Regions from separate parts of the Mesorhizobium sp. M0621 genome, predicted to be linked through region 1. Evidence: riboswitches for the same ligand, from Rfam matches in the RefSeq annotation. Region 1 holds a riboswitch; the other holds the start of a gene.

Region 1 (3,128 bases):
GCTGATATCATGGCGCTCGGAATGGCGAACTTGCCTGCGGTAAACGGCTTGTCCTCGCCGGAATCGTACAGGAACACCCTCGTGCCCTTCGCGCTGCCGACCTTCGCGGTGATGTCCGCGAGCTGCGTCTTCCAGCCCGAAACAAGCTTTTCAGCCTCGGCCTCCTTGCCAAAAATCTTGCCCAGCTTTTCGACGTCGCCATAGAGCAAATCCATCGAGGCGGCGGGCCTGTTCTTGTCGAGATGGACGCAGCTTTCCGTCAGCACCAGCGTCTTGATGCCATGCGGGGCAAGCGTGTCGGGCGTCACCTCGCCACCCGGCTTCATGCCGTAATACCAGCCGGCGAAGAAGAAATCGGGCTCGACGGCGACGAGGTTTTCGAGCGTCGGATACTTGGGCGCCAGTTCCGGGATCGAACCCTGCTCGGCCTTGAATTCGGGGCCGACCTTGTACCATCCGGTGATGCCGGTCAGGCCGACGATCGACGGCTGCAGTTTCAGCGCGAAAGCCATCTCGGCCATGTTGAGATCATGGATGACGGCGCGCTTCGGCGGCGCGTCGAAGGTCAGCGGCTTGCCGCAGCTGTCGACGGTCACCGGGAAGGCCAGGGCTGTCGAGGCCAGCAGCGAGAAGGCAAGCGAAAAAGCGAGGCGTTTCACGGATGTTGCTCCTTTGTTGGAATGCGGAACGGCTTCAGTCAGGACGGCGGCGCGGCACGATTCGGAACCTCGAAAACCGTCAGTTCGCGGTCCTCGGTCGGATGGCGCAGACGCAGCACATCGATGCCGAAAATCTCGCGGATCAGCTGTTGGGTCAGCGCTTCGCGCGGTGCGGCGAGCGCTTGCAGACGGGCATGGTTCATCACCGCCACCCTGGTGGCGAAGGGTGCGACCAGCGCCAGATCGTGCAGCACCGCGATCACCGTCATGCTGAAGCCGGCCACGAGTTCGAGCAGTTCGCCGCGGGCGCGCGGGTCGAGATGGTTGGTCGGCTCGTCGAGGAACAGGATTTTTGGCTGCTGCGCGATGGCGCGCGCCAATTGGGCGCGCTGGCGCTCGCCGCCCGACAGCGAGCCGATGGTGCGGCCAAGCAGCGGCAGCAGACCGGTTTGGCGCAGCGCATCCACGACAATGTCGCGCTCCTCGCTCCTGCGCTGCCCGGTATGCGGGACCCGGCCAAGCTCAACATAGTCGATCACCGCCAGCCGCGGATCGGGCTGGTCAGTCTGGCCGACCACGGCGATATGCAGTGACCGCTCGGCGGCCGAAATCCTGTCCAGCCGCCGCCCGCCAAGCTTCACCTCGCCTGAACTCGGCCGCAGCATGCCCGACAACATGCGCAACAGCGTTGTCTTGCCGGCGCCGTTGGGACCAATGATGGCAAGGCGGTCGCCAGCGGCCACCGACAGGCTGACCGCCTGGACCAGATCCCGGCCATTCGCCATGGCGCAGAGATCGCGCGCTTCGAGAAGCGGCGTCATCGGCTGCTGCCTGCCAGATTGCCCGGAGCCGGGATGCGGGCCAGCGTCTTGCCGGCCAATCCAGCCGGACGCTGCCCGGAATTGCACCAGCCATCGGCGAGCGAGGCGATCGCGTAGCCGAACGCCAACGCGCGATCTTCATCCACTGAGAGCCGACCATGCAAATCGGCACACAATTGCGCGCCAGGTCTGACCCCGGTCACGGGATCGCGGTAAAGTGTGCACACGATGATGCAATGGATGGCCTTCGAGGCTTCCAACTTCCGTCACTTTCCAAAACTGGCGACGGAAGGACGCTGGCGAGCCGGCCGACAAGACCGAGATTCGCGTTTCCTCCCGGCATACCCCGTCCGGTCAACTCATGCTGATGGCAGGTCTCCTGGCTCGCGGGTCGTTGCGCCATCCTGCCTTCCCAGCCTTGCCGGCCAGTGGCATTCACGGATTTTGCTCGCCGCTTACAGTTGCGGGGGCAGCCACGGTCTCGACCTGAGCAGGCCTCACCGTGTTCCCTTTTCACCCCTCGCCTTTCGACTCGGGGACCATCGCGGGTCCAGCGTAGATTTCCCCCAATCGCTTCGCAACGGATTTCTCGGACGGAGTGATGGGCCACTCATGTGTGGGGGAAACAGGCATTGCGCGCTCTCATTATGTAATAACATAACGCTCTAGAAGATGCCGCCTGACGCTGTCAAGCGAAGCCCAGCCGATGCTATCGTGCAGATTGCGCAATTTCGATCAAACTGGCTTTGCGGGAAGGTGGCAAGGTAATCCGCCCAATGCGAAAAGGAGCCCCATGAACCCGACCGAGAAAGCGCTGTGGTTCGTCGAAAGCCATCTGCCGGAGGCGATCTCGCTCGACGATGTCGCGCAAAGCAGCGGCGTGTCGCGCTTTCATGTGACGCGCGCGTTTGGCGCTGCCACCGGCCGGTCGGTGATGGGCTACATGCGCGCGCGCCGGCTGAGCGAAGCGGCGCGCAAGCTGGCCGGCGGCGCGCCCGACATTCTCTCGCTCGCGCTCGATGCCGGCTACAACTCGCATGAGGCGTTCACCCGTGCCTTCCGCGACCAGTTCGGCACCACGCCGGAACTGGTGCGCGCGCAAGGCACACTCGACAACCTCGACCTCGTGGAGCCGATCCTGATGGACCAGTCCTTTCTTACCAACCTCGAACCGCCGCGCTTCGAGACCAGCCGGCCGTTCCTGATCGCCGGCCTCGGCGAACGCTACAGCTGTGAAACCAGCGCCGCCATCCCGATGCAGTGGCAGCGCTTTGGCCCCTATATCGGCAACATTCCGGGTGAGACCGGCGACGTCGCCTATGGCGTCTGCGTCAACGGCGACGATGCCGGCAATTTCGACTACATCGCCGGCGTCGAAGTATCGGACTTTTCCGACCTGCCGAAGGAATTCAGCCGGGTAGGGGTACCGGCACAGAAATATGCGGTCTTCGCCCACCGCGAACACATCTCGACCATCCGCCGTACGGTCAACACGATCTGGAACAAATGGCTGCCGGCCTCCGGCCACGAAATATCCGATGCGCCGGAATTCGAACGCTACGGCCCCGATTTCGACCCGCGCAGCGGCAATGGCGGACTGGAGATCTGGATTCCGGTCAAGGGATAGGCGATCACGCCATCGGCAGTG
Region 2 (3,128 bases), on a different contig from region 1:
GTTCAATCCCATTCCAGCGCTCCTTTTTTCCATTCATAGGCAAAGCCGATGGTCAGCACCGCCAAAAACACCATCATCGACCAGAAGCCGAGCATGCCGATCTTCGAGAACGACACCGCCCACGGGAACAGGAAGGCCACTTCCAGGTCGAAGATGATGAACAGGATCGACACCAGGTAGAAGCGGATGTCGAATTTCATGCGGGCGTCGTCGAACGAGTTGAAACCGCACTCGTAGGCGGAAAGCTTTTCGGGATCGGGGTTGCGGTAAGCCACCAGGAAAGGTGCGGCCAGCAGCGCCAGGCCGACAACCAGCGCCACGCCGATGAACAGGACGATGGGCAGATACGAACTTAGAAGTGCGTTCATACTCGGCTTTCCGTTGGCGCCAATCCACGTTGATTACAGCACCGGACCCTAATGCGGAAGCGTGACAGTTTAACCGCTGAACCGTTTTAAGGGCCTATGCTGCAACGCGGCGAGGGTTAGCGCAGCACTTCCAGCGAAGCAAGTCAAACCTTGTTCAAAACACAGTGCTGGACGGCATATCGCGGCAAACTGGTCCGATCCGCTCCTGTTTGATTTCCTTCGCTTTTTACTCCACTTTTCTCTCCTGACATGGTTGCCGCCAAAACCCTGCTAGCATGAACCGGAATCACCCCATCAAATCACCCTCAGAGTGACGCCTGCATGAAGGAAAAGATCTCGCTCCCCATGGCCCGGCGCATTGCGCTTGCCGCCCAAGGGTTTCTCGATCCCCGCCCGATCGGCACACCGAACCGCCGGCACTTCGCCCGTGTATTGGCCCGCACCGGCCTGCTGCAGATCGATTCCGTCAGCGCGGTGGTGCGCGCTCACTATATGCCGCTCTATTCGCGCCTTGGCCCCTACCCACTCGCCTTGCTCGACAACGCGGCCGTCACGCGCAAGCGCACGGTGTTCGAATATTGGGCGCATGAAGCCTCCTTCCTGCCGGTCGAGACGTACCCGCTGATGCGCTGGCGCATGCAACGCGCCGAGCGCGGCGACGAGATGTATCTCGGCCTCGCCAAATGGGGCCGCGAACACGCCGCCTATATCGAGGAGATCTACCGCCAGGTCGCCGAGCGTGGCCCGATCGCCGCCTCCGCGCTTGAGGGCCAGAAGGGCTCCGGAGGCTGGTGGGGCTGGAGCCACGCCAAGCACGCCTTCGAATGGCTGTTTTGGGCCGGGCGCATCACCACGGCGCATCGTCGCGGTTTCGAACGCTTCTACGACCTGCCCGAGCGCGTGCTGCCGCAGGCGATCCTCGATCTGCCGGTTCCCGCCGCCGAGGACGCGCATCGGGAATTGCTGCGCATTTCCGCCCGTGCCCATGGCATCGCGACATCAGGCGATTTGCGCGACTATTTCCGCCTGTCGCCGGCCGATATGAAAGGCCGGCTGGAGGAACTGGTCGAAACAGGCGAACTGTTGCCGGTGCGTGTCGAAGGTTGGGACAAGCCCGCCTATCTTCACAAGGACGCCCGCCTGCCCCGAAAGATCGAGGCCCGTGCCCTGTTGGCGCCGTTCGATCCGGTCGTCTTCGAACGCTCGCGCACGAAGCGGCTGTTCGATTTCCACTACCGCATCGAGATCTACACGCCGGCCGACAAGCGGCAATACGGCTATTATGTCCTGCCGTTCCTGCTCGGCGACCGGATCGTGGCGCGCGTGGACCTCAAGGCGGACCGGCCTGCCGGCATCCTGCGAGTCCATGCGGCCTATGCCGAGCCCAACGCGCCGCCACAGACTGCCGCTCAGCTCTACGAAGAACTGAAGCAGATGCAGGGCTGGCTCGGCCTCGAACGCATCGAAGTGACACCGGCTGGTGACTTGGGTCCGGCGTTGGTCGACCTGACCGTGTCGTAAGCTCGCGTTGACTCCGCCGCCTGCAAAAGCCTAAATCCGATACAGACGGTCTCTTCTCTTCAACGAGAGGAGCCAAGAGGGAATGCGGTGCGGGACGAAATCCCAAATCCGCGGCTGTCCCCGCAACTGTAAGCGAAGAGCCAAGGCCGAAAGCCACTGGGATGATCCCGGGAAGGCGGCTACCCAAGGCGATGACCCGCGAGCCAGGAGACCTGCCGTCTGCGACTATAGAATCCGATCGCCCGGCGGGTTTCCGGGCAAGGAGCGCGATCTTTGGACCACGACAGCAGTTTTTCGGCTGGCACAGCGGATGTTTCGTCCGGCCATGATGATACGTTGGCCGGCGTCACCGTGATCGTCTGCGCCTCCTGTCGCGACGAGACCGGCTCCGACGCCCATCCCCGCGCCGGCGAACTGCTGGCAGACGACACGCGCCGCGCCGCATCTGGCGACAATATTCGCATCCGCAGCGTTGAATGCCTCGGCAATTGCAAGCGTCGTCTCAGCGCCGCCATCCTGCGCGACGGCTGCTGGAGCTACGTCTTTGGCGATCTGACGGCAACCAGCGGCGCCGATCTCGTCACCGGCGCAAAACTCTTCGCCACCTCGACGGACGGACTCATTCCATGGCGCGGCCGTCCCGATAGCCTGAAGCGCGGCCTCGTTGCCCGCATCCCTCCCCTCGACCTGTTGAAGGACTTGAAATGACCGCTCCAGATTCGTCTGCCAACCTCTCCCGTGTTCCCTGTACCGTCGTCACCGGTTTCCTCGGCGCCGGCAAGACGACGCTGGTCCGCCATCTCCTGGAAAACGCCGGCGGCAAGCGCATTGCCATCATCGTCAACGAATTCGGCGACATCGGCATCGATGGCGAGATCCTGAAGGGCTGCGGCATCGACACCTGCCCGGAGGAAAACATCGTCGAACTGGCCAATGGCTGCATCTGCTGCACCGTCGCCGATGATTTCGTGCCGGCGCTCGACCAGATCCTCGCGCTGACTCCGAAGGTCGACCACATCCTGATCGAGACTTCCGGCCTCGCTTTGCCCAAGCCGCTGGTCCAGGCTTTCCAGTGGCCGAGCGTGAAAAGCCGCGTGACCGTTGATGGCGTCATCGCCGTGGTCGACGGGCCGGCATTGGCCGAGGGACGCGTCGCCAACGACATGGACGCCTTGCAGGCGCAGCGCGCTAAGGATGAGACGCTTGATCATGACGATCCGGTAGAAGAAGTGTTCGAGG

What was found. Region 1 has a riboswitch for cobalamin ahead of NKI38_RS17365 (hypothetical protein). Riboswitches for the same ligand answer to the same signal wherever they lie in the genome.
Region 2: linked by a shared signal. The riboswitch ahead of NKI38_RS14495 (DUF1636 family protein) and the one ahead of NKI38_RS17365 (hypothetical protein) in region 1 are both predicted to bind cobalamin.

What each region holds. Positions count from the first base shown of each region.
Region 1 covers NZ_JAMYQF010000022.1:81,411-84,538, forward strand. The annotation lists gene NKI38_RS17355 (ABC transporter substrate-binding protein) at 1-659, opposite strand, end outside; gene NKI38_RS17360 (ABC transporter ATP-binding protein) at 698-1,480, opposite strand; gene NKI38_RS17365 (hypothetical protein) at 1,477-1,740, opposite strand; cobalamin riboswitch at 1,833-2,039, opposite strand; gene NKI38_RS17370 (GyrI-like domain-containing protein) at 2,274-3,107, shown strand; gene NKI38_RS17375 (DSD1 family PLP-dependent enzyme) at 3,112-3,128, opposite strand, start outside.
Region 2 covers NZ_JAMYQF010000017.1:67,332-70,459, reverse strand. The annotation lists gene NKI38_RS14510 (NuoB/complex I 20 kDa subunit family protein) at 1-12, opposite strand, end outside; gene NKI38_RS14505 (NADH-quinone oxidoreductase subunit A) at 3-368, opposite strand; gene NKI38_RS14500 (winged helix-turn-helix domain-containing protein) at 690-1,889, shown strand; cobalamin riboswitch at 1,919-2,123, shown strand; gene NKI38_RS14495 (DUF1636 family protein) at 2,163-2,597, shown strand; gene cobW (cobalamin biosynthesis protein CobW) at 2,594-3,128, shown strand, end outside.